DNA from 4 places in the Clostridium neonatale genome. Region 4 is predicted to be linked to each of the others. Evidence: riboswitches for the same ligand, from Rfam matches in the RefSeq annotation. Region 4 holds a riboswitch; each other region holds the start of a gene.

Region 1 (5,783 bases), on a different contig from region 4:
GAAGAACTAATTTAACTATGGCAATGACATCTAAAAAAGCATATGCAAAAGGACTTGGACCATTTCCAGAAGGAGTATATAGGGCGGAATTTCCCTATCTTTATAGAAAGCCAAAGGGAATGAGTGATAATGAAGCTATAGAGTATTATATAAATTCTATATATAAAGTATTTGAAGAATGTTCATCTGCTGAGTATATAGCAGCAATTGTTGTTGAGCCTGTACAAGGTGAAGGAGGATTTATTCCTGCACCAATAGAATGGGTTAAAGCTGTACGTAAAATATGTGATGATAATGGAATATTGTTGATTGCAGATGAAGTACAAAGCGGATTTTGCCGTACAGGAAGAATGTTTGCAAGTGAATATTGGAAAGAAGAAGGAGTTATGCCAGATATTTTAGCTACTGCAAAATCTATTGGTGCAGGACTTCCACTTAGTGCAATTGTAGCAAGAGAAGAAATAATGGAAAGTGTTCTTGGAGGAACCATTGGAGGAACTTATTGTGGTAATCCATTAGCATGTGCAGCAGCAATTAAAACTATAGAAATAATGGAAAGAGATAATTTTGCAAAACGTTCTTTAGAAATAGGTGAGAAGGTTCAAAAGAGATATAGAGAATGGATGGAAAAATATGATGTAATAGGTGATGTAAGAGGTCTTGGAGGAATGATTGGAATGGAATTTGTTACAGATAAAGAATCTAAAAATCCAAATACAGCAATTGTTTCAGAAATAATAGAAGAGGCAGTTCAAAATGGACTTATGTTAGAAAACTCAGGAACTTGTGGACAAGTAATACGATTTTTAGCGCCTCTTGTAATGACGGATGAACAATTAGAAGAAGGCCTTAAGATTTTTGAAAGAGCTATAGAAAAGTTCAGTAGCAAAAATTAAGATCAAAAATAAATATGGAGATGAATTTTGATGAGATTTAATTACAATTTACCAGTAAATATTATATTTGGAAGAGGACGAGTTGAAGAATTAGGAGTTGAGACTGCTAAGTATGGTAAGAAAGCATTAATTGTTACAGGAAAAAGCAGCACAAAGAAAACTGGTCTGTTAGATAAAGCTGTATCTTTACTTGAAAAAAATAAAATTAAAGCTGTGATTTTTGATAAAGTAGAGCAAAACCCGTTAACGACTACTGTCTACAAAGGAGCAGATATTGCAAAAGAAGAGAGGTGTGATGTTATTGTTGGCCTTGGTGGTGGAAGCATAATGGATGCTGCAAAGACAATTGCTTTTGTTACATTAAATGAAGGAGATGTTTCAGATTATATATATGGAAAAAAATTAAGTGACAAAGCACTTCCTATAATATTAGTTCCTACAACTTGTGGAACAGGAAGTGAAGGAAATGGATTTGCAGTATTAACAAATCCTGAGAATAATGATAAAAAATCTTTAAGATGTAATGCTATAATCGCAAAGGCATCCATAGTAGATCCAGAGCTTATGACTACAATGCCAAAGCATATTTTAGCATCAGTTGGGTTTGATGCACTTTCTTTGTCACAATATGGAGGCATATATATCTAAAAATGCCCAGCCAATTACTACAATGATGGCACTACAGGGAATTGAATTAATAGGAAAAAATTTAGTTAGAGCTTATAAAAATCCAGAAGATATGGAAGCATTTGATGCGATAACATGGGCAAGCACATTAGGTGGAATGGTAATCAATACTGCTGGGGTAACAGCATCACATGGCATGGAACATCCTGCAAGTGGATTAAGAGATATTGTACATGGAAGAGGCCTCGCAGCATTGACACCTGTTATCTATGAGGAATCAATATGTGTAGCGCCTGAAAAATTTGCTGTAATATCAAAATTATTGGGTGGAGCTGATGAAAATGACTGTGTAAAGTCAATAAGAAAATTATTAAAAGATATAGATTTAGAGACAACACTTAAAGAGCAGGGGATAAAAGAAGAAGATATAGATTGGATGTCAGAAAATTGCTTAAAGGTATCTCAAGGAAGTATGAATATTCATCCTGTGAAATTTGAATTAGAAGATATTAAAAGAATATATAGAAAAGCACTTTAATAAAGTAGTATCAGAATTTAATTTGAATTAAATAAATTACGAGTAAGGTGAATTTATCATGAAATTAAAAGATGTAAAACTATCAAAAGAAGAATTAAAAGGATTAGTAAGCAAATATATGATTGATACTTACGAAAGATTTGATTTTGTAGCAGAAACTGCAAAAGATATGTACTTGTATGATGAAGGAGGTGATGGATATTTAGATTTTTATGGTGGTATTGCAGTTAATAGTGCAGGGAATTGTAATGAAAAAGTAGTAGCCGCTATTAAGGATCAGGTAGAAGATATAATCCATACATTTAATTATCCATATACAATTCCTCAAGCATTACTTGCAAAATTAATTTGTGAGACAATAGGGATGGATAAAATTTTTTATCAAAGTACAGGGACAGAAGCAAATGAAGCAATGATAAAAATGGCAAGAAAATATGGAGTGGATGAATATGGACCAAACAAATATAATATTGTAACAGCTAAAAATGGTTTCCACGGAAGAACATATGGATCTATGTCAGCAACAGGACAACCTGATAATGGATGTCAAATTGGATTTAAGCCAATGGTACCTGGATTTACTTATGCTGAATATAATAATTTGCAAGCATTTAAAGATGCATGTACGGAAAATACAATAGCTATAATGATTGAACCAATACAGGGAGAAGGTGGAGTACATCCAGCAACACAAGAATTTATGCAAGGGCTTAGAAAACTCTGCGATGAAAAAGGAATGCTACTATTATTGGATGAAGTTCAAACAGGATGGTGCAGAACCGGTAAAACTATGGCGTACATGCATTACAATGTAAAACCGGATATTGTGTCAATGGCGAAAGCTATGGGAGGCGGAATGCCAATAGCAGCAATATGTGCAACTGAAAAAGTGTCTAAAGCATTTACACTTGGATCTCATGGAACAACTTATGGAGGAAATCCAGTATGTTGTGCTGCTTCATATGCACAAATTAATGAATTAATTGATAAAGACTTAGCAGGAAATGCTGAAAAGATGGGAGAATATCTTAAAGCTAAGTTAAAAGAGTTACCACATATAGTAGAAGTGCGTGGAAAAGGATTATTAGTTGGGGTTGAATTTGACCAAAATATTGCTGTAGATGTTAAGCATGCATGTTTTGATAGAAAGCTTTTAATTACAGCTATTGGAGGAAATACAATTCGTATGGTTCCACCGCTAATATTAAATGAAGAGGATTGTGATAAAGCTTTTGAAATAATAAAGGAATCAGTAGATGACGTTGTTAAATAATCTGCATTAATTAAAAGCCTGTTGAGTATCTCAATAGGCTTTTTGAATATTAATATTTGAAGATGAGTAGTAGTTAAGCTTATGTTTATAATCGAAGAAATAATGTGATGTTTTTAATAATGAATTAAAAACATGAGAAATATTGGACGAAAACGTGAATTTATGTGAAAATTTTGAAGAAATGAAAATTAATGATTGAAAATTAAAGCCTTTAATGATAATATAAGTATAGAATTTAGTACAAGCTAAAAGTATAAAAAATAATTTAATAGGGCAAAGCAGTTGAAAAGCTGTGACGCAAAGCTAAAGGGCCTTTTCCTAATGGATGGCAGCCAGTTGCATTTTACATAAGGGGCTATTTCATTTAAAAAATGCAATAAAGCTCTTTTTTAATGCCTTTGTCTATTTATAAATAGGAGGAAAAAATGAGTAAAAAAATTTTGATATGTGATGATACTATATTTATGAGAAAGATGCTTAGAGAAATTTTGACAGAAAACGGTTATGAGGTAGTTGGAGAAGCTGAAAATGGAAAAGTGGCCATAGAAAAATATAATCAGTTAAGTCCAGATTTAACTTTGATGGATATAACTATGCCGGAAATGGATGGAGTTAATGCACTTATTGGGATTCTTGAAAGTGATGTTGATGCCAATGTAATCATGTGTTCTGCAATGGGACAGGAAAACGTTGTAGTTAGTGCAATAAAAGCAGGAGCCAAAGACTTTATAGTTAAACCTTTTAAAAATGAAAGAGTAGTAGAAGCGGTAAGAAGAACAATCGGAGATTAATGATGTATTAACCTAAAAAATCTAAAATAAATATGTTTTAAAACCAAAAGGAAAAAGCTCGTAGGCGAGAGAATTCTCAAGTCTACGGGCTTTTTATGGAGGCACCACCCAGATTTGAACTGAGGAATAAAGGTTTTGCAGACCTCTGCCTTACCACTTGGCTATAGTGCCTTAATCTTAATTAAATATCTTATATTAATAATATAGCTAAATTGAGAAAAAATGTTACTAAAAAATCTCATTTAAAAATAAAATCTGCATAAGCCTAGAAAAATAGGACTTATGCAGATTTTATTTTTAAAAGTAACATACAGAAACACAAATCATATTATATATGGACATGACTAAAGAGTAAGCAGACTGCCCCTGTCTATTAATTTACCTTTTCTAAGATAAATTGGCTCAATGTCATATTTAAAAAGAAACTCTTTTATTTTATTTCCGTACTTGTAATATGATAAATCACCAAAGAAAGCCATCTTGTTATTTGAAATCATTCCACCAACGCCACCTATAAATCCATAATTTAAAGATGGAAGTAGTATATCACCAGGAGGTACCAATAATATATCAAAATCATAATTTTTTAATACGTTAAAAATTCCTTTATCACTAGTTATCAATGAATTTTCTCTCACCGGCAGTATAGAACACTTGGTATAACCTTGAGGCACAGAAATAACAATTTTATAAGTTTGAGAACCAAGTAGATTTTCATCAGTATATTTTGTATTGTGTATGAAATATTTATCGGTTATAAATGCATTTAAAAAAATATCTCCAGGATATGTATTAGACAAAGTATTTTTTGAAACAATATATTTTATGTTGTTATCAAGTAGAAAATTTTTAAAATTATTATGGATTTTATTATGGATTATTACTTTATGTTCACTATCATTTTTTAAAATATTCATTTGAATATCTGGATGACCATTAATTGCTTTATATACAAGATCACATTGTGGTACCGATATAACATTAAGGTTTAAAGCAGAAAGATTCAATAATTCTTCTTTACTAATTCTATAATCAACAAAACAATACATTGAAAAACTCCTTAAGATTTATTTTATTAGAATGTTGCTACAATTATATTTTTATTCTATATATAACATGGTGTCAATAAATTTAATTTATATCTAAACATTATAGGAAAATATTCAACTTACAATTATTTAGGGAAAAAACAAATAAAATTATACATACAAATATTAAGAAGGGAGTGAAATCCATGCTTATTTTAAAATTAGCTTATGATGATGATTTGTCTTTTTCGAAAGATTTGCAAGAGCTAAGAGAACGACTTAAGAAGAAAGATATTTTAATAGGGCTTGTAGAAAGCATAGAAGGCAAGACTCATATAATTAAAATAATCTGTGAAGAAAATTGCTATAATGAAAAGATAAAAGAAATTATTAATATGTATGTTAGCAATATTTTATATAGAATTGTTATTGAGAATTATAGAAAAAAAGAAATGTTCGAGTTTTTAACTGATAATTATTTTTTCTTAAAGCAAAATGAAATATTAGAAATAGAAAATGAAATAATGAAAGTATTAAAATGTGAAGATTTAAATGATAAAGAAGGTAGCGTATATTGTTTAAATAGAATAAATTCTATAATAAACAAAATACAAGAATGCATAAGTGAAA
Region 2 (5,783 bases), on a different contig from region 4:
ATTAACCTCAAATCCATGTCTAGCAAAGTATTCACTTAAATCTTCGCCTATTACTTCTGATGAAAATTTAATTAAATATTGCATTTTTACGTTCTCAGGATTTTTATCTCCTAAGCTAACATTTCTTTCTCTATATAACTTATTTAAATTGCCCCAATAACCTGGCTTATACATTTCTAATTGCCAGTATACAGCCAATCTTTCAAATGCTTCACCATCTGCATATTTATTAGAATTTTCACTTATTACATTTTTATAAATTTTAGATTCATATGGTATTCTATTATCTATTTTATTGTAATATACAGACATATGCATAGGTAACATATTATTTGTAATTTCACCATATAATCTTGCATTTACATCCATTCTGTGACCTATTTCATGAGTTAATCCCCAAGATGGTCCTCTGTCTTCAAATGGAATTAAGTGATTTGCCATTACGTCACTTAATACTCCTATATGATTAGTATATGAATACATATATGCAAATGGTTGTGCTAATCTAACATTTTCCCTTATATATTTAGGGTCATTTTGCTCACTACTTCCATCTAAACCGTAGTATTTAAAAATTTCTTCCATATGAGTATTGTAAGATTTTATTGTATCTAAAGGATTTACTCCTTGTTCAATATAAGTCTTATATGCTCCAGTTGCAGTACCTGTCCATACTAGATGATCACTTACGAACTCGAAAATATCTAATACCTTTCTGTCTAAAACATTAGGATTTTTAGCTATATCTTCATCCATTGCTTTTTTATATTCTATTAAGAATTTTTTGAATTCTTCTTCATTTGTATCTTTTGTAAGGAATGGGAATTTATCTCCCGAAGCAAATCTTATAACTGGAGCTTTAGGTTGCTCTTCTTTAGTGTATGGATTTACTATATATATTGGGCCACCTTTAGTTACCTCATGCTTATACCAACCATCTTGTGGTATCTCAGGAACAGCTATTACATTCTTACCTACCTTCAAACTCACTGTTCTCATCCAATTACCAAAGCTTCCCTCTTGTTGAGAAAATGCTAAGCTTGGTAGAGGCTTGCTTGGATCTGCATCAACATAAACAGTTATTACATCACCTGGTTTTGCAGATATACCTGTTGGTTGATTGTTATTACCAAAGCCAAACTTCAAATTATTTTTAGCATGCGCTACCATATCTCCATGTTGTTCTGCTGTAATAACTTTTACAGTAGACAATTCACCATTAAGTATTTCTTTTGCTAACTCTAATGGTTCTTTGAATGAACTTTCTAAAGGATGTCCTTTAGTTTCATTTTCTAAAGCCTGTAATTTTTCTTTAGTATTAAAGTCTTCTGATAATTCATTTCTTAGTCCATTTGTAAATAAATTATCAATTTTATCGCTTACAACATCTTGTTTATAAAATGCTATTTCTGATAATGTAGCCCAGTTTTGATCTGAATTTTTAAATTTAAATTTAACTCGTTTAAATTTAGTAGGATTAAATTTTGCCTCAACTAATCCAGATACTTTATTATGACTACCAGTTGCTACAAGTTTATATGTATCTCCTTTAGATGTTGTAGAACCATATATCTCAAATTCCTGTGCAAATCCTTTTCTATCAGATTTTCTTGCTCCATATACTATTCTATTTAATTCTACAGCGTCTTTAAATTCTACCTCTACTTCATTTGTAAAATCACCTTTATTTGATGTATTAGTTTCCCAATATGTATCCACATTACCATCGATAGCATTTGTTATTACTTGTCCAGAATAATAACCTCCATTATTGCTAATACTCTTTATATTATTATTATCCATTTTAAATAAATTTGAATATTCTTCATTAGAATAATGTTCAAATTGCTTTGTAGTTGCTGTTGTAGCTTCTACATTTTGATCATTTAATAATTCTCTAGCATTTTCTATATATTCTTTAAAATCGCTGTATAGTGGATGATTTTTTACTTCTTCCTCTAAAGCATCTATCTCTTCTATACTATTAAACTCTTCATTAATTTCACTCATTGTATCATCAGTAAATAGTCTATCCATTTTATCGCTTAATTTATCTTCTTTATAGAACATAAATTCTGATGCTGAAGCCCAGTCTTGATCAGCTTTTTTAAATACAAACTTTATTCTTTTAAACTTTGTTGGATTAAATTTAATTTCTACCACATCACCAGTAGAACCTTTATATTCCCCGCTACTTACTAATGTAAAATCATCTTCTCCATCAGTAAGAGAGCCGTATATTTCTAATTCTTTAGCAAAACCTTTACCCTTAGCTGATGATTGTCTCGCTGCATATACTATTCTATTTAAAGTTGTTTCTTCATTTAATTTAAATACTACTTCATTTGTAAAGTCAGATTTATTTTGCTTTTTTGTTTCCCAATGTGTAGTAAAATTGCCATCTATAGCGTTTTCAATAGATGAATTATTATTATAGTTACCTCCATTGCTAGTTATAGATTCAATATTTGAATTATCCATTTTGAATATTTCGTTATAAGCACCTATATTACTGCTATTTAATAAATCAAATTTACTTATAGTTGCTGTTACAGCAGCACCTGTAGTTTCCATTATAGGCTCTGTCTCAATTTCTGTTATAGTTGCTGCAGCTTCAGTTGTAGCTTGTACTCCTTGCTCACTTACTAATTCACTAGCATTTTCTATATCTTCTTTATCCAATATAGGTTCTGCTGTTGAGGCCAATTCTTCCTTAGCTTTTGATATTCTACTTGCTAATGCCTCTATTGATGATACTGAGAAATTAATAGTTACTGCGGCTGCCACTATGGCTGCTATTTTTCTTTTATTCATTTTTTACCCCCATAATTATTATTCCCCATAAGATGTACATTAAAAAAAGGCTACTCAAAAAAAGAGTAGCCTCATATTATCTTTATAAATTTAGTATTTTACATATTCAAAGAATGTAATATTACTAAATTAATCTAAAAAACAAAAAGTATAATGTACTCTTTGGCAACTGGCTGACATAGTTATAAACCTTAGTCCCTATAGCTTTGCGTCTCTAGATTTCTCTAAATTTGCCTATTTAATTTTACATACATTAGAATATTATCATCATTATAGAATAATTTCAATATCTCTTTATTAAACATTTTATTGTTTTAAAAAACATGTTAGTGAAACATGGCCTAATGGAAAGCAAATTCAAACATTTTATATTTGTGCTAAGATATTTTAATTTGCTTTATTCTGAATAAATTGAGTATATATAAATTGACTTATAACTCTATAACTTCTGACAAAATTCTATTTTTTCATTATTTACTCCTTGAATTTCAAAGTGCTTTATTCCATTGCTCCAAAATGGTAGAAATTCAATATTTTTATTTAATATAGTTAATTTATTTTCTTTACAATCCTTAAAAGCAGCTTCAATATCACATACATCTAAGGCTATATGATCTATAACTCCAATTTCATTGAAATTAGATTTATTCTCCCATGTTTCTATTATTAACTTATTCAATTCAAGAAACGCAACTTTTGATCCATCTTCAAGGCTTTCTCTTTGAATCACCTTAAATCCTAAGCTCTCATAAAACTCTATAGTTTTATCTATCACTAATGTTGGTATCCCTATGTGTTGAAGCCCTGTTATATTTTCATTTAAATTCATATCTTTTTCCCTCTCGCCTTCCTGTTAGTGTATTTATATCAAAAGCTATGATTTAAGTATTAACTTAGATAATAGCTTTCATCAATTCTATATAATCTTAATCTAAATAGCTTTACTATTTTTTTTGCTTACATCCTCATAACCTTTAGGTACACCCTTCACCTTATCGTATATAAATAAAAATACAATTGGTAAAGTAAATGCAACTAAGTTTCCTACAATATAAGGTATAAGAGTTTGTGGTGTTACTATTGTAAGACCTGGAAGTACAGTTAACCCTTGACCTATTGCTTTAACATCAAATATTTTCATTATTACCCCACCAAATCCTGCACCTATAAAAGAACAAATGAAAGGTATTATTGAATACTTTAAATTAACTGCAAAAATTGCTGGCTCTGTTATGCCAACTAATGATGGAATAAAGCTTGACATAGCTATCTCTCTGTCCTTAGACTTTTTCTTATATAGAAGATACATACCTATAGCACCTCCACCTTGCGCTATTATAGATACTGACCATATTGGTTGTATATAGTTAAATCCTGTAACAGCAACTAAGTTTGCCTCTATACCTTGTATAGCATGTTGAGTTCCTGTGACAACAAGTGGCTGAAGTGATGCTGCAAATACAAATGCTCCAAATGCTCCACCTTTATTGTATAATAAATCTATAACTGCTCCTAATCCTGTACCTATCGCATTTCCTAAAGGTCCAAATATAGTAAACAATGCTAAGTTTGAAAATAGTATAGTTATGGTTGGAACTAATATATAAGCTAAAACTTGTGGTGCGTACTTATCAGTAATCTTTTCTACTTTAGATAAGAACCATGCTGTAAGAACTGCTGGAAATACTCCTCCTTGGAATGCTACAGCTGGTATTACAAGTCCAAATAAATGCCAATATTCAGGTTTTACTGTACCTAATACATATTGATTTCTATCTGCAAGTCCTGGATGTATCATAACAAATCCAACCAAAAGACCTAATATAGGATTTCCACCAAAACGCTTTGTTGCACTGTACATTACTAGTACTGGTAAATAATCAAATGTAGTTGCTATTATTTTTAAGAACTTAGCTAGATCGGCAATAGTTGTGCTCTTATCAGCTAGAGAACCCTCCATTCCAAATAAACCTTGTGTAGTAAGAATAGATCTTATACCAAGTATCATCGCAGCTCCTATAAAAGCTGGTATTATTGGTATGAATATATCCGAAAATACTTTAAATCCTTGTTGTAGTTTTCCTTGTTTACTAATGCCTTCATTTTTCATCTCTGAAACAGACACTTCTTTAGCACCTGTCAATCTAGCAAACTCAGCATATACTTTTTCTACAGTTCCTGAACCAAATATAATTTGTAACTGACCACTGTTGAAAATTACTCCCTTAGCTCCTTTTATATTTTCAATGGCTTGTCTATTATATAGAGAATTGTCTTTTAATATTAAACGTAGTCTAGTTATACAATGAGTAGCACTACTAACATTTTCTTTTCCCCCAACATTCTCAATGACTTCTTGGGCTATTTGCTTAAAATCCATAAGTTTTATCCTCCCGTATATTCATTATATTTCTATCAAGTTTTATCTTGCTAGAAATACTTTATTTTTTATTCGATTAAATTATCTATTCAAAGTTTTTGATATAGTTGTGTTCGATGTAGTTATAGCACCATCTGTAACCGTAAGCGCTATTGCATCTCCAAATTTCTTATAAATTCTAGCATTTAATGCTACTCCATCTATATATAAAGTTGATATTGTATCATCTACTATTAATCTTAAGTTGTATTCTTTATTTACTTCCAAATATATTGGTCTTTCTAATCCTTTATTCATCATTTGGAACCACTTATAATTTGGATTTTTATCAAAAGTGAATCTATTATCTACTAAAGAGAATTTATATTCATACGCTTCGCTTAATTCTTCATCTTCATAAAATCGTATAGAAAATTCTCTTGTCCCTTCTTCAAATTTTATTGTTGTTTCAAATGCGAATAATCTTCCAGCATCTTTACAAATAATTGCTTCTTCTCTAGTATCTATTGTTTTTAAAGACAAAGATTCTAACTCTTCTCTATTTGTAAATGTATTCCAAACTGAGTCTGGTACCTTAGTTCCTAGAGTT
Region 3 (5,783 bases), 630 kb from region 4:
AATGCGTCTTTTGATTCTTTACTTCAAAGTCAATAGGCGTAAATACTTCTGGTTCTTTTGGTATTAAACTATCATCAATCAATGTATCCAATAATTGTTCATCCTCAGCTTTCTTCTTCTTTCTAAGCTTTTTGATTAAGAAGAATAATCCAATAAGAACTATTAATCCTGCAATAGAACCTATAACTATTAATCTATTTCTCTTTTGAGCTTCTATTTGCTTATTCATTTCATCAATTTGTGCCTGCATTTGTTCCTCTTCAGTAGTGTCAAATGCAATTCCAAGCACTGATACTTGATCTCCTCTTGTTGCATCAAAGCCAATGGCATTTTCAACAGCTTTTTGTATCTCTTCTTGAGTTGCTGTATCTAAATTTGCATCAATTAAAACTGATGCTGTTATTCTCTTAACTTCACCTGGCGCAGCTATTACTTTAGTTTCACTTTTTCCCACTTCATAATTAGTTTTTTGGTCCTCTTTTGATGAAGTATTATTGTCATTTCCATTAACAATTTCATTACTCATATTATTATCTACTGGGCTTTCGCTGACCTGTCCAGTAGATGAATTGTTTTGTTCCCTACTACTTTCTTGACTAATTATTACTTTATTAGGATCAACAACTGTTTGAGTCTTTTGAGTAGAATCAAAATCTAAATTAGCATTTATCGTAGCCTTAACCTTATTTTTTCCAGCGACTGGTTCTAATAAATTAACTACTTCTTTTTGAAGCCTCTCTTCGTAATTCTTTTCTAAGGTATGCTGCTTTGTTATTGTTTCATCATCTACAGTATTTTGTCCATCTTCAATATCCTTAGTTAGTAAATTCATGTTACTATCAACTACTGTGATATTTTCTTCTGGAATATTTTTATTGCTTTTTGAAACTAATGCTACTATAGCCTTTACTTGATTTTTATCTAAACTTTCGCCTTGCTTTAATTTCAAAGTAACTGAAGCCTTTCCAGGTTCTTTATCTGTTACGAATACAGAATCTGTTGGTTCTGTAATATGTACCCTTGCTTCTTCTATTTGTTCAAACCCCTTAATAGTTCTTTCTAATTCTCCTTCAATCATTCTCTTCTTATTTAATTGAAATTGTTCATCTGTCATACCAAATGAACTAGAATTATCCATAAGTTCATACCCTATAGTTCCTGAGGTTAAACTTGGAGCTAATTTAAGTTTCAATTCATCAACTTTTTCTTTTGGTACTAGAATGGTGTTAGTATCACTTTGACTTTTATATGAAACACCGTCATCTTCTAAAGTTGACATAACCGTTTGAGCATCTTTTGCATCAAGATTTGAAAATAAAACCTTATATTTATTTGCATTTGAATAAATGATAGCACTTATTATTGCAGCAATTATAGCTATCACCGCAACAATTTCTACAATCTTCACTTTTTTGCTCTGCGATTTAAACTTTTCTAAAAGCTCCTTAACTTTCTCTAAAAGTTTTTTCATTTCAAGCTCCCCTTACATATCCTCTTGCATTTTTATTGCATCTTAATTAATTCTTTATACCCTTCAACCAGCTTGTCTCTAGTTGTAGTTAAAAACTGCAAACTTAAATTTGCTTCTGCTGCTTTCACCATAACTTCATCAATTGTAACATCATCACCTTTTACAAATGCATTTGTTGTGGCATTTGATTCTGTTGCGGCTTCATTAACATTGTCTACACATTTTTTTAACATACTAGAAAATTCATTACTATTACTAGTTGCATCCTTACCATCATTTTCTTCAAACTTATTTTGAAACTGCTGTAATCTTAAATTAAAATTATCTTCTATTCTCATCTATATACCTACTTTCCTATTTCTAATGCTTTTGAAAACATTGACTTTAATGCATTAAAGGTATCTAAATTAGCTTCATACGATCTTGTTGACACCATCATATCAGCCATTTCATTTAATACATTTACATTCGGCATAGTTACATATCCGGTTTCAGGATCTGCATCTGGATGAGTTGGATCATATACCTCTCTAAGGGGAGACTCATCCTTTTGAATCTTTACAGCCTTTACTCCTGCCATATTTCCACTAGCATCTAGTGCCTCTTGAAACACTGCCACTTTTCTAACGTATGCTCCACTTCCATCAGCACTTCTTGTAGTCTGAGCATTTGCCATATTAGAAGTTATAGTATCCATTCTTAATCTCTCTGCTGCGAGTCCCGTAGCACTTATCTGCATTGAACTAAATGCATTCATTTCTTCAACCCCTTTACTTTATAACAGACTTAAGTTCATTAATTTTCCCACTTATTCTAGTAATAAGTGCATTATACTTTAGAGTGTTTGCTGCCTGATTGACTTTTTCTATATCAAGATCAACATTATTTCCATCGTTCCTCATACTTGTCCCTTTTTCTTGTTCTATGGATATGTTACCATCAATACTATTATCTCCAGATATATGTTTAGAATTTGTTTTCTTCAACTCAAAGCTCGAATTATCTTTTTCTAAATTTTCTTCAAATACTACTGCAAATTTTTTATAATCTTTTGTATTAATATTAGCCATATTATTAGCTATTACTTTAGCTCTCATATTCGATGCTTTTAACCCTTCTTTTAGCAAATTATAGTTTTCGTCTGAACCAATAGACATTATTCCCATTTCTTCACTTCCCTTTTCTATTTTAAATATATTAAAAAATAACATAAAATTCTGTTATAATCAATTAAATATTATTAATATTGTATTTTCAATATAAAAATACAATATTATCTATATTAATTATAAAATAAACATAACAATTAATCTATATATTTTTCACAGAAATATATTTATCATTAAGTATGTATCATAATAATTTCTTTTGTTGCCTTTAAAATTTTTTAATTGCTTTTTTCCATTTAAAAACAAGCAAAATAAAACTGCTATTTTTATACTAACTTTAAAATAGCAGCTTGCATCATATTTCAAAAGTAAATACTTTCTTAGCAACTGGCTGACTTAGTATTAAACCGTAGTCCCTATAGCTTTGCGTCACAAAATTTCTCTTGCTTTGCTATTAATATTTTATTATATATATAATACTATTTTTTTACAATCTTTTCAAGTAAAATTTGTATTTATTTATATTTAATGTTAAAAGTTGTTCTTAAATTAATTATAAAACATTATTTTAAGAACAACTTAAATATATAATCTATCTTACATTTGCTAAAATATTCAATGCATCCTGTGGTAATTTATTGCTTTGAGCCATTAACCCTATTCCTGAGTCAATCAATATCTTATTTTTTGTTATTTCCATAACTTCCTTTGCAATATCAGCATCTGCCAGACTACTTTGTGCACTTGTTAATACATCGCTTATTTCACTCATGCTATCACTAGTATCATCTAGTCTTGATTGAATAGCTCCATATCTGCTTCTTATATCTGTAAGACATACCACTGCATCATCAACTTTTTCAAGTGACGCCTGTGCTCCAGCTATTGATGTAACATCTATATCATCTATTTTTAAAGCAGCTGTTGATACATTAAAACGAGGAATATCAATAATTTCTCCAGATAATGTTCCAATTGTTGTTTTCATAAATCTAGTAGTGTTGGCATTATCAGTTACTAAATTATCTGATAATTTAACACCATTAAATTCTGTATTATTAGCTAACTCATTTAATGATGACTTTATCCCTTCAATTTCTTTTTGAATTACTGCTCTATCCTCATCATTAATAGTTTCCGTAGCAGCTTGAACTGTTAATTGCTTTAATCTTGATACATTATTATTCATTTCTTGAAGTGCACCATCAAAAGTTTGAAGCATAGAACTTGTATCTTGTATATTAGAGCTTGCTGCATTTCTTCCAATAACAGTCATTCTTAAAGTTTCTGCCTGAGCTATTTTATTTGGATTATCCTTCGCACTATTTATTTTATATCCTGTACTCACGTTATTCATTGCTTTAGAATAATTATCAACGTTCCTTGAATATGTCTTAAATATTCCAAGTGAATACATATTATGATTTAATCTCATATAATAAACCTCCAAAGTACTTTTTCATTTATATTTCGTTTTAATTACTTTATTTATCGGAGATTTAATTATAATCTTTAATTTATTTTCTTAAAGGATATAGTTCTGATTAATTGTAAAATGAAATTGAGCTAACAAAAAATCCATAATGGATTATCTATGCTATAATTTAATCTCTAAAGAAAGTGCAACACAAAAAACAATCACTATGAATCATAACGCGGAATAAATAAAAAATAAACACTTGGATTTCAAAGAAAGTATGACTATTGAACTTCGTCTTAATTATGTTTTTCAACTTACAAAATAGCTAAAAAGCTAAATCACACAATAAATACTATTTTTAATTAGATACATCGTGGCACAACTACACAGATTAGGCAATTAAACTACGTTAAAATGTATCTTGCAGATACTTGCGAAGATATTTATAAAAATAATCGCCAGTATTCTTGTCTCACATTTAAACACCTAGAATACAGTTATTTCATTAATTATGATGTTATAAAAGAAAAAATCATTCATGCTCACCAGATGTGAATAGGTAATGCTATCACCAACGGCAAGTTTCAACGCTTTCAAATAGTCTGTACTAAAACTTTACATGAATATATCAATCTTGACTTGCTATCTGTTCTTAATTCAGATTTACCAATAACCTGTGTAGAAAGGCTAAACCTGCAAAAGTAAATAATCATAAGAAAAAGTTATACTAAGCATCCAACTGATATCGATAATCGTGAAGAATTTGGTTATTGGTAAAAATTCAACAATGACTGTGTTCTTCTGACTATTCTCGAGCGCAAAACAAAGAGTGTCATCATTCATAAAATTACATATAAAACTACTGAACATTTATTAACACGCTCAATAGTATCCGTAACATATATATTAATAAGTTTAACAAAATTTTCAAAACTATAATAAGTGATAATACCTCTCAATTTGTTGATTTATCCACATTAAAACCAGAAACAGATACCTTGTTATTGCAATTTATCTATATAATCCATTGAAAAATTTTATCAATATCATCTATTAGTGTTTCTTTTTAATGTACAAATCAAGTTATATAATATATTTTTCTAAATATTTTTTAAACTCGATATTATCTGCTCCTTCTATAATAGCACCTTTACTCACATTAAAAAATCTGATTTTTCTATTTTTTCTTATGACAGTTTCTATTTTATTTTTAAAAGTTATATATATTTGCGTAGTTTCAATATTTTCCCCATTAATACCCTTGATTTTTTTTCTCTTTAAATTATTATAAAAATCGTCTTTTAATCCATAATTTTTTTCAAACGCTAGAGTATGTGATCTATCCCCTATAAAAGCCAAATCCTGTCCCATAAGTATAATTTCAAGTGCGCTCATTTCTATTGCTATTCCAATAGCTGCAACTGCAACTGTTCCTCCGGTTTCTATGTAGAATTCATCATTTTCACGATTAAATATATATTTAGGTCCTCTATAAAATTCTACCGCCCATCTAGATGCTGAAGCAGAAAAACAAAGTGGGACATTATTACAATCTAGTTTTTTTAATTGATTAATTACCATCTCATTAGGATCTATTATAACTACAATATCCGGTATAATATTATTTTCTATTAGAGTTCTAAAGGCACTTCCTACACATATTATATTAAACTTTTTCCTATACTTAGTTAACAATGATAATTCATTTTCCAATGAAGGTCCTGATGCTACAATTATAAATGGTTTATTAGATCTATTGTAATTTTTGATTAAACTTTTTAAT
Region 4 (5,783 bases):
TTACTTTGACTTTTATCTTCGTCAACAATAAGTAGTTTCTTAGAATCGTTAGATAAGCTTGTCTCTATTTTATCAAACAAATTATAAAGTTCTTCTAAGTTATATGGCTTTTTAATATGCCAAACCAAATTTTTCATTTTATCATATGAATTTTTATCTTCTTTCCATGAAATTATGTGAATTGGAATGTTTTTTGTATATTCTAAGTTCTGCAATTTATCAACTACTCTCACCCCGCTATTGTTTGCTAACCCAATATCCAATAAAATCGCATATGGTTTGTATTTTACTGCTAATTTTATAGCTTCATCACTATTTTTCTCAATTAAAACCTTATAATTTTTTTTATAAGCTAATTCGGATAATAAAGTAGAAAACTGCTCATCATCTTCAATTATTAAAAGAAGCTTTTCATCTTCTTTTTTACTTTCGTAATGCTCATCTTTGGTGAACTCATTAATATCATTTTCTGATATTATTTTTTCTTCCAAATTGTCATGATAATTTTTATCAATACTCGAATATTCCTCTTTATTTAACTTAACTTGTTCCATATTATCATTATCTAAAAATACTAAGGTAAATTTACTTCCTTTTCCTTCCTCACTTTTCAAATAAATGTTTCCTCCAAGTAAACGAGCAAGTTCTCTTGAAATAGATAACCCGAGTCCTGTCCCTCCATATTTTCTACTAATTGTTCCATCCACTTGCTTAAAAGCCTCAAAAATTAAAGTTTGTTTATCAGCAGGTATACCTATGCCTGTATCTATGATTTCTATACTTATTAATTTATTAACATTTTCCTCAATTTTATAATTTTTAATATCTTCTTCTTTAGGTCTGCATATATTCATTTTTACATAACCAGTCTCAGTAAATTTAAATGCATTAGACAATAAATTATTTATTATTTGTTGAAGTCTTTGCTCATCAGATATTATTTTCTCAGGTAATCCATCTTCAATTTCTATCTTAAAATCTATGTTTTTTTGCAAAATTATTGGAGTAAATAAACTTTTTGTATTCTCAGCTAATTCTGCTAAATTCACTTGGTCAAAATTTATATCTATTTTACCAGATTCAACTTTAGACAAATCCAAGATATCATCAATAAGCCTAAGAAGATTTTTACCAGAAGAATGAATAGTTTTTGAATATTCTAATTGTTTTTCTGTTAATGGCTCATTAGCTTTTTTATTTTCTAGTAATTGAGAAAGAACTATAATACTATTTAAAGGAGTTCTTAATTCATGAGACATATTAGCTAAAAACTCAGATTTGTATTTATTAGCAATCTCTAACTCCTTAGCCTTTCCTTCAATTTCATGGTTTGCTTTCCTTAAAAGTTTATTATTTTCACTTATATCTCTCTTTTGCTGTTCTAATTTTTTAGTTTGCTCTTCAAGCTCCTCATTTGATACTCTTAACTCTTCCTGCTGAGTTTGCAGATTCATTTCAGACTGTTTTAGAATCTTAGCTTGCTCTTCTAATTCTTCATTATTTTGTCTTAATTCCTCTTGCTGTACTTGTAATTCTTCTGCCTGTACTAAAGTCTTATTAAGAAGTACCTCCATTTTTGTTTGTGCTTTTGTTAAATTTATACTTGTAGCTATGTTTTCACTAACTTGTTCAATAAATTTTAATTGTACATCCGTAAATTGATTAAATGATCCTAGCTCTATTATGCATTCTATTTCCTCGTGATACATACAAGGAGCAATTAATATGTTCTTGGGAACTGCCTCTCCAAGGCCAGAAATAATTTTCATATAATCAGCTGGTACATCTTGTACTAAAACAATCTTGTCTTCTAGAGTAGCTTGTCCAACTAATCCTTCACCTATATTAAATTCATCAGGTGAACCTTCTGAACTATTATAAGAATAGCTTCCAAATACTTTAAAAGTGTTGCTATCCGTTTTAACATAAAATCTTCCAATTTGCATATTTAAATATCTACATATGTATGTAATTATACGAGAACTTAATGTGTTAATTTCTCGTACACCTCGCATTTCTTCATTTAGCTCTGCTCTACCAGTTGTCAGCCAGCTTTGGTTTCTATTCTCAGAAATTAATTCCTTAAGCTTAGTCATAAATATATTAAAATATCTAGCCATCTTGCCAATCTCATCTTCTGAATTACTCATTAGCCTAGCTTCTAAATTAACTTCTCCTTCTGCTATTTCTCTAAAAGTATTTGTAACAACTTTTACAGGATTAACAATCATCCTAATAGATAAACTTGCTATAATAATTGCTGCTATAGTCGCTAAAGCTCCTCCTGTTAGCATAATAACTCTTGTTTCTTTCTCCATTTTAATGAGATCCGCATTTCTGTTCTGCAGTAGCCTTTCTTCTTCATTATTAATATCTCCAAGTATTGAACGTAATTCATCCATCATGTTTTTTCCATAACCTGATTGAACAATAGCAATCAAATCTTCTAATTTTAACTTTCCTGAAGAAACTTCTTTTCTCTTAGCTATTATTATGTTTTTTTCCCATTCAACCCATTCTTTATATTTATTATTAATATTATATAACCTTTGTTGTTGTTCAGAGTTATCTTCTGTAAGTTGCTTGAGTTTATCATAGTGATTTTCATAAGAAGAATTTCCTTTATTAAATGGTTCGAGAAAACTTTCATTCCCAGTAATAACGTATCCTCTTGCTCCTGTTTCCATATCTAATAAACTCATAAGAAGGCAATCTGACTCTTGAATAACTTTATATGTATGACCATTCCATTTGACTGCTTCGGATTCTTTAACAAAATTTATATAGGTATTGCCAATAACCGCCAACATTATTAAAATAATGATTCCAAAGCCTATGAACATTTTTTGGCCTATACTTAACCGCCTTATAATCAATATATCACCCCCTTTTAATAATTTATTTAATTTTTATAATAAGTTTATTTGTATTTATATAAGTTCCAATAAAATTACTTCATATGAGCCATATATCCTTTTTGGGTTTAGGGCAGATTTTAATGAAGATTCTTAATTAGAACATATATATCAGTAATTTCATTAATATATAAATAAATACTTATGTATAATTAAAATCTAGTATATATTTCCTTATTCATAAATTTTCACATATTTTCTATCATCAAAAACGCCAACAATCTTGATTAATTGTTGGCGGGTTGCACTACTAGTTCAAAATCCTCAAAGTGCCCAAATAAAGAGAATTTATCATTACTTCCAGATTTATTATGTTTTCATAGAATTTATATATATAATATTCTAATAACTCCATATATTCAAGCATATTTTGATAAAAAATATAATTATTTGCATTAAAATATGCATCTAAGAATTTCATTAGCAATTAACTTTAGCACTTGTATTAATTATCAATTAAAAGAATTCTTATTTGTTTTTTGGTGAAAATAAATGAGAATTCTTTATTTATTTATATATGGATTTAGCTGTATTTGAATATCTATATTATTTTCATTCAAAAAAGCATTAATTTTTCCATTCATTTGTTCTGTTAGTAATTTTACAATTGATAATCCAAGTCCTGTTGATTTACCTCGTGATTTCTCAGCAACATAAAATTTATCAAATAAATTGTCAATATTAATTTCATTACTATCTGAAATAGGATTTTTAAAAGATAAAATTATACTTTCATCTTTAATGAAAATATCAATAACAACATCTCCATCGGAATAATTCAAGGCATTTTTCATAAGATTTTGGATAATACGATTTATCTTTTCTTCATTACCAAGCACATATATGGGGTCTTCTGTATTAAGTTCCACTTCCATATGTTTTTTTTCAAATTGCTGTACATAATCAACAACATTATTTGCTATACTATTTGTCAAATTAATCTTTGTGAGATTAATTTCCAATCTAGATATCTCAAGATAATACAGATTAAGTAAAATTATTTTTTACTTAATCTGTATCCCATTCCCCATACTGTTTCTATGTATTCTTCAGTTTCATTTATACTTCTTTTACTCCTTATTGGTAGACCAGTCTATATGCTTTTTGACGTCAAAATAAAAATGCATTGTGCCTATGACAAGTGGTATGACCATAGGTACAACGCATTGCTTATTTAAAGTATAGCATAAATTTTTTTATTGGTGTAATACCAAAATTTATTTTTTTCTTATAACTGGAATTTCACATTACAAAAATAGAGTTTAATAAAAACTTTGTATATTCATTCTTAGGATTTTATAATTCTGATGTATTCTTATCTTTAATTCTAAAAATTCCCCACATACCTGATTCTATATCCCATTTTATAATTCCTGACCTATATAAATAGTCACCTGGTATCATAGATGCTCCATTTATTAACTCAAGATTAAATACGTTTCCTACACTCATGGCTCCTTGAGCTGATATAATATTTGTAAATGGATCATCTGGCTGAGCTTTCCATTTATGACCATGAAGCACGAAACAAGTATTTCTTGGTTTGTCTGCTGGCATTAGTAGTCTTATAATAACTCTTTCTCCTGGTGATGCTTCAAATATTGGTGTAGCTGGATCTTCATGAACTACAGAACTAAATACATTTGCTATATCTGATTCATCTGGGTTATCTCCTAATCTATTAAAAAATCTTTCTGATCTATAGTTAAATCCTTTTTCTCCTCTATCTTCAAAATCCACTGGTTCTGGCTGCCCATCTTCACCAATTTCTCGATTAGTCTCTATTAAATTACCATCTACGTCTAAAAGCCTTATACCATTGTGCATAAAAATTACAAATTCTCTAAATGCGTTACGTCCATCTTCAGATATAGTTGCTTGATCTCCATAAATATCATCATTCTCTATTTGTGCTTCTTCTGGTTCTATTATTATTGCTCCAAATAAACCATGATATCTGTGATTCCTTATATCTGTAAAAGATGACAATAAGCAAGTTCCGTATTCCTCATCTGCATACCATAAATAGGTTTTACTATCTCCTGGCTTTACAGTTTGTTCTAAATTATTATACCCTACATTTACGCCACTATCAGCTATTGGATTAAATCCTAAAAATTGCGGACTAATTCCTACTCTCATAGATGGTGTAACTACTTTATCAACTGGTACTCCAGGAAAAACTTGATATGGTATTGGTTTAGTGAAACAATTAGTTAATTTTACTTTTATATATTCACCCTTATTTGCCCTTAATATCAATGGTTTTGGTTCCATCTTTCCACTTAGTATATCATCCTTGTACTCATATGGCACAAATAATAACCCATCAGGATCATGGTCTTCAAAACAATTGTATAAGATATCTTTTTGTATTGCCGCTATATGAAACTCTCTAACCTTTTTTTCTTTAGAATCATCTATTTTATTTGAACATTCTTCAGATGAGTTTATAGGCAATAAATTTTTAGTTTTATTTTTATAGGCTCTTATTATTCCCCATAAACCTAGCCATAAATCATCTTGACCTCCAAAGTAGTAAAGATAATCTCCTCCTTCATAATCATCTTTTATTCTTATATTGAATGCTTCTGATATTCCTATTGTTTGCGCTTGAACTAATGGAGATCTTATGTCTGTTATTTCTTTTCTCCACTTCATTCCATTTATATTAAATGCATGTTGTTCTTCTTGAGCTCCATCTAATAATCTTATTACAATTTCATCTCCAGGATAGGTTTCTAGTATTGGTGTCACTGGATCATCATGAATTCTAGAGCTGAATACATAAGCTGAATCCTCACCATTTAATTTTTCCTTTGTTAATCTTTCTCTTAATGGCTCACACTTATAATTTATGCCCATAAC

What was found. Region 4 has a riboswitch for cyclic di-GMP ahead of CNEONATNEC86_RS14135 (response regulator). Riboswitches for the same ligand answer to the same signal wherever they lie in the genome.
Region 1: another riboswitch for cyclic di-GMP. It lies ahead of CNEONATNEC86_RS09020 (response regulator); the one in region 4 lies ahead of CNEONATNEC86_RS14135 (response regulator).
Region 2: another riboswitch for cyclic di-GMP. It lies ahead of CNEONATNEC86_RS06345 (NPCBM/NEW2 domain-containing protein); the one in region 4 lies ahead of CNEONATNEC86_RS14135 (response regulator).
Region 3: another riboswitch for cyclic di-GMP. It lies ahead of flgB (flagellar basal body rod protein FlgB); the one in region 4 lies ahead of CNEONATNEC86_RS14135 (response regulator).

The regions. Positions count from the first base shown of each region.
Region 1 is NZ_UICR01000001.1:1,947,798-1,953,580, forward strand. Features, by position in the region: gene CNEONATNEC86_RS09005 (aspartate aminotransferase family protein) at 1-896, shown strand, start outside; partial or broken gene CNEONATNEC86_RS09010 (iron-containing alcohol dehydrogenase) at 927-2,061, shown strand; gene CNEONATNEC86_RS09015 (aspartate aminotransferase family protein) at 2,120-3,334, shown strand; cyclic di-GMP riboswitch class I at 3,597-3,678, shown strand; gene CNEONATNEC86_RS09020 (response regulator) at 3,760-4,125, shown strand; tRNA gene CNEONATNEC86_RS09025 (tRNA-Cys) at 4,222-4,296, opposite strand; gene CNEONATNEC86_RS09030 (DUF6873 family GME fold protein) at 4,470-5,174, opposite strand; gene ytxC (putative sporulation protein YtxC) at 5,360-5,783, shown strand, end outside.
Region 2 is NZ_UICR01000001.1:1,401,685-1,407,467, reverse strand. Features, by position in the region: gene CNEONATNEC86_RS06345 (NPCBM/NEW2 domain-containing protein) at 1-2,814, opposite strand, end outside; cyclic di-GMP riboswitch class I at 2,976-3,059, opposite strand; gene CNEONATNEC86_RS06340 (VOC family protein) at 3,254-3,643, opposite strand; gene CNEONATNEC86_RS06335 (PTS transporter subunit EIIC) at 3,746-5,194, opposite strand; gene CNEONATNEC86_RS06330 (GH32 C-terminal domain-containing protein) at 5,276-5,783, opposite strand, start outside.
Region 3 is NZ_UICR01000002.1:1,173,751-1,179,533, forward strand. Features, by position in the region: gene fliF (flagellar basal-body MS-ring/collar protein FliF) at 1-1,471, opposite strand, end outside; gene fliE (flagellar hook-basal body complex protein FliE) at 1,504-1,809, opposite strand; gene flgC (flagellar basal body rod protein FlgC) at 1,818-2,228, opposite strand; gene flgB (flagellar basal body rod protein FlgB) at 2,242-2,637, opposite strand; cyclic di-GMP riboswitch class I at 2,960-3,043, opposite strand; gene CNEONATNEC86_RS17005 (flagellin) at 3,173-4,015, opposite strand; gene CNEONATNEC86_RS17010 (motility associated factor glycosyltransferase family protein) at 5,084-5,783, opposite strand, start outside.
Region 4 is NZ_UICR01000002.1:546,634-552,416, forward strand. Features, by position in the region: gene CNEONATNEC86_RS14135 (response regulator) at 1-2,876, opposite strand, end outside; cyclic di-GMP riboswitch class II at 3,143-3,225, opposite strand; gene CNEONATNEC86_RS14140 (ATP-binding protein) at 3,419-3,877, opposite strand; gene CNEONATNEC86_RS14145 (multicopper oxidase domain-containing protein) at 4,212-5,783, opposite strand, start outside.